Regions from separate parts of the Roseixanthobacter finlandensis genome, predicted to be linked through region 1. Evidence: riboswitches for the same ligand, from Rfam matches in the RefSeq annotation. Region 1 holds a riboswitch; the other holds the start of a gene.

The links. Region 1 has a riboswitch for thiamine pyrophosphate ahead of thiO (glycine oxidase ThiO). Riboswitches for the same ligand answer to the same signal wherever they lie in the genome.
Region 2: linked by a shared signal. The riboswitch ahead of thiC (phosphomethylpyrimidine synthase ThiC) and the one ahead of thiO (glycine oxidase ThiO) in region 1 are both predicted to bind thiamine pyrophosphate.

What each region holds. Positions count from the first base shown of each region.
Region 1 is NZ_CM195536.1:3,660,023-3,664,431, reverse strand. It holds gene amaB (L-piperidine-6-carboxylate dehydrogenase) at 1-85, opposite strand, end outside; gene V5G24_RS17360 (NUDIX domain-containing protein) at 227-670, opposite strand; gene V5G24_RS17355 (glutathione S-transferase family protein) at 745-1,350, opposite strand; TPP riboswitch at 1,588-1,687, shown strand; gene thiO (glycine oxidase ThiO) at 1,676-2,887, shown strand; gene thiS (sulfur carrier protein ThiS) at 2,890-3,114, shown strand; gene V5G24_RS17340 (thiazole synthase) at 3,209-4,012, shown strand; gene V5G24_RS17335 (thiamine phosphate synthase) at 4,035-4,409, shown strand, end outside.
Region 2 is NZ_CM195536.1:2,763,260-2,767,668, reverse strand. It holds gene V5G24_RS12985 (hypothetical protein) at 1-11, shown strand, start outside; gene thiC (phosphomethylpyrimidine synthase ThiC) at 79-1,944, opposite strand; TPP riboswitch at 2,040-2,174, opposite strand; gene V5G24_RS12975 (thymidylate synthase) at 2,363-3,157, shown strand; gene V5G24_RS12970 (protein-methionine-sulfoxide reductase heme-binding subunit MsrQ) at 3,247-4,137, shown strand; gene V5G24_RS12965 (hypothetical protein) at 4,205-4,409, shown strand, end outside.

The DNA of each region.
Region 1 (4,409 bases):
CGCGCAGGGTTTCGGGCGCAATCCCGAGGCGGCCGAGCAGGGCGGCGATTTCCACGGCGGGGGAGGGGGCGGAGGTCACTTCCATCGGAAAGCTCGCGAATGAGAAAGGCGACGGGTCGCGGACAGGGGGACTGAGGAGAGGTCGGGGCAGGGAGGGGCGGCCGGTGCGTCCGCGCGGGCCGGCCGACCGGCGCGGACCTGCCCCCGCGGACCTGCCCCCGCGGATCTACCAGCGCGGATCTGGCGGCTGGTCACCTTCGATCTCGGCGAGACGGCGCAGGGTGCCGGCGGTGACATCCTCGGGCAAAGCGTCGCGTGGGAAGAAGCGCACCTCGCGAATCTCCAGATTGGGGCCGGGCAGCGCTTCGAAGGAGAAGCGCGGCACGATATAGCAGGCCACATGATCGCGTCCGCCGACGCGCGGATTGAAATAGAGCCCCTGCAGCACCAGCGGGCCCTCGGCGGTGACGGCCGCTTCTTCCATCAGCTCGCGCCGGGCCGCCTCTTCCGTGGTTTCGCCCACATCCACGCCGCCGCCGGGAAAATGCCAGCCGGGCGTATAGGAATGGCGCACCAGCAGGACGCGCCGCGCGTCGTCCATGACGATGGTGCGCACACCGAGGGTGAGGCCGTGGCGCACGCGCCGGATGAGCGGAAGCAGAGGCAGCATGGCCGCCTTATAGCGCGTCCGCGCGCGCCTGACAGCGGGAGCCTTCCTCCCACGCACAGGGCCGGCGCGCGGCCTCACGCGGCGAGCGCCTCCGCCTCGATGGCGTTGGCGCGCTGGAACGCCGGGCGCGCCTCGCAGCGTGCCACATAGGCGGTGAACACCGGCCGGGGCTCGATCACCTTGAGAAGCGTCAGCCCGTACCAGACATTGCTGCCCACCATCACGTCGGCGGCGGTGAACTGTTCCCCCAGCAGATAGGGTCCCGGCGCCAGCGCCGCTTCCAGCACGTCCATGACGCGCTCGAAACTGCCCCAGCCGGCGGCCCGGCTCGGCAGGTTCACCCCGGCGAGCTTCTGGGTGAAGGCGGCTTCCATGCAGGCGGCGTCCCAGAACAGCCATTGCAGATAGCGGCCCCGGCGCGGGTCGCCGATCGCGGGGGCAAGATGGGCCTCCGGTGCCTTCTCCGCGACATAGAGGCAGATGGCGCCGCTCTCGGCGATCCGCGCGTCGCCATCCTCCAGCGCCGGCACCTTCATCATGGGATTGATGGCGCGAAACTCCGCCGAGGCGATGAACGGCCCGTCGAGCGGCACCAACTGGCGCTCATAGGGCAATCCGGCCTCCTCCAGCAGCCACAAGGCGCGGAACGCGCGGGTCTGGGGTGCCCAATAGAGTTTCATCGCCATGTTCCCAATCGCCTCTTGATGATAGGAACATAACAAGAACATTTTAGCGAGTCGAGGCCCGGTCGCGACATGATTCAGGCCGTCCACAGGCCCCGCGCCGGTGCGCGCCGTGCCGCAATTGCGGCACGCTTGCGAAAAAGCTATGGGACGAAACGCCTTGCATCGCTTCGTGACGGTTCGATGCGAATTTTTGAGTTTTCCTTGCCGCTGGGGCGCAGAGCGGTGATAGTATCAGACGGCCTGGGGTGCCGCGCGTCACGTGCGGCTGAGATCATACCCATCGAACCTGTCTGGGTCATTCCAGCGTAGGGAGGAGCCGATGAGCACCCGCTTATCGTCCCAGAATTTATCGTCCCAGAATAATGTGTCTTCGCAAATTGAGCCGGCCCGCAGCGATGCCGCGGGAAAACGCGTCGCCATCATCGGCGCCGGCGTCATCGGCCTCGCCATCGGCTGGCGTCTCGCCCAGGCGGGATGCAAGGTCGAGCTGTTCGACGCCGGTCTTGCCGGTTCCGGCGCCAGCCATGCCGCCGCCGGCATGCTCGCCGCCTGCGCGGAAGCCGAGCCGGGAGAGGAAGGGCTGCTCGCCCTCAACCGCGCCAGCCAGACCCTTTGGCCTGCCTTCGCGGCGGATCTGGAAGCGGCCAGCGGCATGGATGTGGGCCTGCGCGAGGAGGGCACGCTTGTCGTCGCGCTCACCGCCGATGACGCCGCCAAGCTGCGCCACCAGCACGCTTTTCAAAAGAGCCTCGGCCTGCCGGTGGAATGGCTGACCGCCGCCGAGGCGCGCCGCAAGGAACCCCATCTCGCCCCGAAACTGGCCGGCGCGCTGTGGTGTCCGCAGGATCATCAGGCCGACAACCGGCAAACGGCTACGGCGCTGAAGGTGGCGGCGCTCAAGGCCGGCGCGGTGTTGCACGAGCATGCCAAGGTGGAGCGGGTGGAAACCCGCGACGGCAAGGCGCGCGGCGTCGTGGTCGCCGGCGTGTTCCATCCCGCCGATACCGTGGTCCTGGCGGCGGGCGCATGGTCGCGCGGGGTCACCATCGCCCCGGCCGTGCCGCTTCCGGTGCGCCCCATCAAGGGGCAGATGCTGGCGCTGCGCATGGATCCGGCCGCGCCCCTGCTGACCCATGTGCTGTGGGGGCCGGGCACCTATATGGTGCCGCGCAAGGACGGGCGCCTCATCATCGGCGCGACGGTGGAGGAGAAGGGCTTCGACACCGACATCACCGCCGGCGGCCAGCTGGCGCTGCTCACCCATGCCTGGCGCTGCGTGCCGACCATCGAGGAGCTGACCATCATCGAGCAATGGGTCGGCTTCCGCCCCGGCAGCCGCGATGATGCCCCGATCCTGGGCGCGAGCGAGGTGGAGGGGCTGATCCATGCCACCGGCCATCACCGCAACGGCATCCTGCTGCTGCCGGTGACCACCTCCACCATCTGCGCCCTGGTGCTGGACGGCCGGACCGACCCGCTCATCGCGCCGTTCGGGGCCGAGCGGTTCGCGGCGCGCGTGGCGGCGGAGTGAGGATGATGGAAACCGGAACCCTGCTCGATCTCCAGGTGAATGGCGCGCGCGAAACCCTCGCGGTTGCCACCATCGCCGATCTTCTGGACCGCAAGGGCGTGGATGCGGCCCGCAAGGGCATCGCGGTGGCGCTGAACGGCGCCGTCCTGCCGCGCGCCCGCTGGGCCGAGCACAAGCTCGCCGCGGGCGACGCGGTGGAAATCATCCAGGCCAAGCAGGGCGGCTGATCCGCCCGCGAAACAGAGGCCAAGCAGGGCGGCTGATCCGCCCTGCCAGACACAGACGAGCGCCCGCCGCATCGCGCGGGCAAAGAGAATGACCATGAATGCTTCCCTGAACGCCGCCGCTGCCCCCAATGCCGACCCGCTGGTGATCGCCGGGCGCAGCTTCACGTCGCGCCTGTTCCTGGGCACGGCGGGCTATCCGAACCAGAAGGTGTTTCTCGATGCGCTCGCCGCCTCGGGTGCGGAAATGGCCACCGCCTCGATCCGCCGCATCAGCCTCGCGAGCTATGAGGAGAGCCTGACCGACCTACTGTCCGGCCGGGTCCACATCCTGCCCAACACGGCCGGCTGCCAGACCGCGAAGGACGCGGTGCTCACCGCCGAATTGGCGCGCGAGGCGCTGGAGACCAATTGGGTGAAGCTGGAGGTGATCGGCGATCGCGAACTGCTCTATCCCAATGTGGAAGAGCTGCTGAAGGCGACCGAGGATCTGGTCAATCGTGGCTTCGTCGTGCTGCCTTATTGCAATGATGATCCCGTCACCTGCCAGAAGCTGGCCGATCTCGGCGCCGCCACCGTGATGCCGCTCGGCTCCATGATCGGCACCGGGCTCGGCATCGCCAATCCGCACATGATCGAGCTGATCTGCGCCCGGTCCCCGGTTCCGGTGGTGCTGGATGCCGGCATCGGCACCGCCTCGGACGCGGCGCTGGCGATGGAGCTTGGGTGCGCGGCGGTGCTGCTGAATACGGCGGTGTCCAAGGCGCACGATCCGGTGCGCATGGCCGCCGCATTCCGGTACGCGGTGGACGGCGGGCGGCTCGCCCGGCTGTCGGGGCGTATCCCCAAGAAGCTGCATGCGGAAGCCTCCAGCCCGGAATTCGGCCTCGTCGGCAGCTGAGGGGCTGAGCTAGGCTGGATTCATGCTGCCGCAGCCGCCCATCCTGCTGATCACCGACCGCACGCAGGCGCGCGCGCCGCTGCCGCACGTGGTGGCGGCGGCGCTGGACGGCGGGTGCCGCTGGATCAGCGTGCGCGAGAAGGATTTGCCGGAAGCGGAACAGATCGCGCTCGCCCGCACCCTGCTGACGCTCGCCTTTCCCTTCGGCGCGCGCGTCACGCTGCATGGGGCGATGGAGCTTGCGGCCGAGGCGGGCGTCGACGGCGTCCATCTGCCGGCGGGCGCGGATGTGGCGCAGGCGCGGACGCGGCTCGGGGCCGATGCGCTCATCGGCCTGTCCACCCATGATCTGGCGGAGGTGGCGGCGGCCGATGCCCGGCATCTCAATTATTTCATC
Region 2 (4,409 bases), 900 kb from region 1:
CGTTCGACTGACCGGAACGATTTTCCGGGTCTGGCCCCGCCCTGTGAAGGGCGGGGTTTTCTTTTGCGGCGCGGGCGCTCAGGCCGAGGGCGGTTCCGCAACGTCGGGCGCGGGGGCGTAGATCTTGCCGCCGCCGTCCCGGAATTTCTGCGCCATTTCCGCCATGCCCGCCGCCGCCTGGTTGTCGGCTTCGGCGCGGGCGATGTCGCCGGCCTCGATTTTCAGCTCCTGGGAAATCTTCATGGAGCAGAATTTCGGCCCGCACATAGAGCAGAAATGCGCCACCTTGGCGCCTTCCGCCGGCAAGGTCTCATCGTGGAACTGCTCTGCCGTCTCCGGGTCCAGGGAGAGCGCGAACTGGTCGCGCCAGCGGAACGAGAAGCGGGCCCGGGAGAGTGCATCGTCCCGGATGCGCGCGGCTGGATGCCCCTTGGCAAGATCCGCCGCATGGGCGGCGATCTTGTAGGAGATAACGCCGGTCTTCACATCGTCCCGGTTGGGCAGGCCGAGATGCTCCTTCGGCGTCACGTAGCAGAGCATGGCGGTGCCGAACCAGCCGATCATCGCCGCACCGATGGCCGAGGAGATGTGGTCGTAGCCGGGGGAAATGTCGGTGACCAAGGGCCCGAGCGTATAGAAGGGGGCCTCGTGGCAGATCTTCAGCTGCTTTTCCACATTCTCGCGGATGAGGTGAAGCGGCACATGGCCCGGCCCCTCGATCATCACCTGGCAATCATGCCTCCAGGCGATCTCGGTGAGTTCGCCCAGCGTCTCCAGCTCGGCGAACTGGGCGGCGTCATTGGCGTCCGCGATGGAGCCGGGGCGCAGGCCGTCGCCGAGCGAGAAGGCGACGTCATATTGGGCGAAGATCTCGCAGAGTTCCTCGAAATGCTCGTAGAGGAAGCTTTCCTTGTGATGCGCGAGGCACCATTTGGCCATGATCGAGCCACCGCGCGAGACGATGCCGGTGACACGATTGGCGGTCAGCGGCACATAAGCGAGGCGCACGCCGGCATGGACGGTCATATAGTCCACGCCCTGCTCGGCCTGCTCGATCACCGTGTCGCGGAAGATCTCCCAGGTGAGGTCCTCGGCGACCCCATTCACCTTTTCCAGCGCCTGGTAGATCGGCACCGTGCCGATGGGCACCGGGGCATTGCGGATGATCCATTCGCGGATGGTGTGGATGTTCTTGCCGGTGGACAGGTCCATCACCGTGTCGCCGCCCCAGCGGATCGCCCACACCAGCTTGTCCACCTCCTCGGCAACCCCCGAGGTGACGGCGGAATTGCCGATATTGGCGTTGATCTTCACCAGGAAGTTCCGGCCAATGGCCATCGGCTCGGTTTCGAGATGGTTGATGTTGTTGGGGATGATGGCGCGGCCGCGCGCCACTTCCTCGCGCACGAATTCCGCCGTGATGTCGGTGGGAATGGCGGAGCCGAGGCCCATGGCCTTGTGGTGCGGATGGGCGCCGCCATTGGCGCGTGCGAGATTTTCGCGCGCGGCCACATATTCCATTTCGGCGGTGATGATGCCGGCGCGGGCATAGGCCATCTGAGTCGGCCGCTTGCCGGGCTTCGCCTTCAGCGGCTTCCTGCCGGTGCGGTCGAACGCCGGGAGGTGGCTGGTCTGGCCCGGCTTCAGGCCGTCGTCTTCCGGCTTCTGCGCGCGCCCTTCCACTTCCTCGACATCGCCGCGCTCGAGCACCCAGCCGCGGCGCAGCTCGGCGAGGCCCTTGGTCAGGTCGATCAGGGCAGCGGGATCAGTGTAGGGGCCGGAGGTGTCATAGACGCGCACCGGGCGTTCGGCGGGATCGGACAGGCTGATCTCCCGCATCGCCACCTGGACGTCGGGACGGTCGGCGGGAATGAACACCTTGCGGGATTGGAGCAGGGGGCCTGTCGTCACCTTCAAGGATGAGGTGGAGGCTTCGTCGAGCATACGGATCTCCTTCAAGCTCGCGCTTCAAATGAGATCCGGGAATTCGAGCTTAGGAGACGGGTGGCCTCCGGGTGGGATTCGCGGGGCGAATCGTGGCGGAGGCCTATTCCGATCCCTTCGCCGGCATGACCCGGATCAGGTTCGAAGGGTCATCGCGGCGCCGGCGGTCGTGACGACCGATCCGGAAGGCGATCTCTCAGCCCCCTCGCGGGGCTCCCCTTGGAATGCGTCCACAGTGGGCAGCCGATTGATCCATGTCAACGCTGCGACGCAGCGAAGCTGGAGCGAAGGGATATTGCGTCGCAACACGAATTTGTGTGGGTCCGGAGGCGGCTTCGCGACCTGCGGCGATGACTTTTCCTGGTGGAGTGCATAAATCTCGCGGAGAAGCACGGAATTGGGACGGAGAAGGGCTGAGATGCGCCAGTACCACGACCTTCTTCTGCGCATTCTGGCCGAGGGCGTCCGCAAGGAGGACCGGACCGGCACCGGCACGCTCTCCGTGTTCGGCCATCAGATGCGGTTCGATCTGGCCGAGGGCTTCCCCTTGGTCACCACCAAGAAGCTGCATCTGAAATCCATCGTCCACGAGCTGCTGTGGTTTCTGGCGGGCGACACAAATATCAGATATCTCAAGGAAAATGGCGTTTCCATCTGGGACGAATGGGCGGATGCGACCGGCGATCTCGGCCCGGTTTATGGCCATCAATGGCGCTCCTGGCCGACCCCGGACGGCGGGGTGATCGACCAGATCGCCCAGGTCATCTCCGACATCAAGCGCAATCCGGATTCTCGGCGCCTGATCGTAACCGCCTGGAACCCGGCCGATGTGCCGAAGATGGCGCTGCCGCCGTGCCATTGCCTGTTTCAGTTCTATGTCGCGGAAGGCAAGCTTTCCTGCCAGCTGTACCAGCGCTCCGCCGACGTATTTCTCGGCGTTCCTTTCAATATCGCGTCCTATGCCCTGCTAACCTCCATGGTCGCGCAGGTGGCCGGACTGAAAGCTGGAGAATTCATTCACACGTTTGGTGACGTCCACCTTTATTCCAACCATATGGAACAGGCGCGGGAGCAATTGTCCCGTCCCCTGCGTGCCTTGCCGCGCCTGGTGCTGAACCCGCAGGTGCGCGACATCTTTGCATTCCGCTATGATGACGTGGTGATTGAGGATTATAATCCTCATCCTGCCATCAAGGCCCCCGTCGCTGTATGATGTGCGGCCTCACGGGCTTGTGTCATGATGGGTCGTAACTTTGGCGCGGCGTTTTGCGTATCTTGAGCGACAGCGAGAGAATACGCATCATGGCTTTGTTTCACGAACGCAACGGCAAATTCAGCCCGGAACTGACGCTCACTCTTCTAGGGGCGGCGATCCCCGTACTGTGGTTGGCGGGGTGGGCGCTGGCGGGCGATCTCGGGGGGCGGCCGGTTGCGGCGGCGATCCATTTCACCGGCCTGTGGGCGGTGCGTTTCCTGCTCCTGAGCCTCGCCGTCACCCCGGTCCGGCGCCTGTTCCATTGGCCGAAGCTGGTCCTGGCGCGCCGCAATCTCGGTCTCGCGGCGCTGTTCTATGCCGTGTTGCATCTCGGATTGTTCGTGGTAGATCAAGGCTATAGCTTTACGGCGGCGGGGCGTGAGATCGTCTTGCGCTTCTATCTCACCATCGGGGCGGTGGCGGTTGCCTTGCTGCTGGCGCTGGGGGGCACCTCGTTTGATCGCATCATCCGCCGCATGGGGGCAAAGCGCTGGAACGCCCTGCACGCCAGCGTCTACGCCATTGCAATCCTTGCCATTGCCCATTTCCTGATCCAGTCGAAGCTGGATGTGACCGAAGCCGTCATGATGGGCGGCCTGCTGATCGTGCTGTTCGTCTATCGCATCGTCTTCCATTTCTCGAACCGTGTGGGACCCCTGCTGTTCGCCGGCGTGACGGTGCTCGGCGCGGTGCTGACGGGGCTCGGCGAAGTCGCCTGGTACGGGCTGCTGACCGGCGTGGATCCCTGGCTGGTGGCGGCGGCGAATTTCCAGCCGCAGCTTGGGGTTAGCCCTGCCGCATGGGTGCTGATCGCGGGCCTTTCGCTGGCGCTGGCGGCAGCGGTGCGGCAGCTCCTGTTTCCACCGGCAAAGGCCGCGCGGGCCAGCAAGCCGGCGGCCGCGAAAGCCCCGTCGCCGCAGTCCACATTCGCCGGATAAGCCTCGCCGCGATCCGTTTCGGCAGGCCCACCGGTAGGCTAAGCTCGCACGGGATCGGGGGTGGGACATGGACAAGAAAATTAAGGGAATCCTGTGGTGGGCGTGCCTTTGCGCGGCACCCCTTGTTCTCGCCGGCATGGAGCTTTTCCATCCGGCGGGCTTCACCAGCAGCCCGGGCATGTATGCCTATCTGTGCACGTCCCAGCCGTTTGACCCGCGCTATTGGGCGCTCGGTTATTTCGGGCCGACCTGGTGGTTCACCATGCACATGG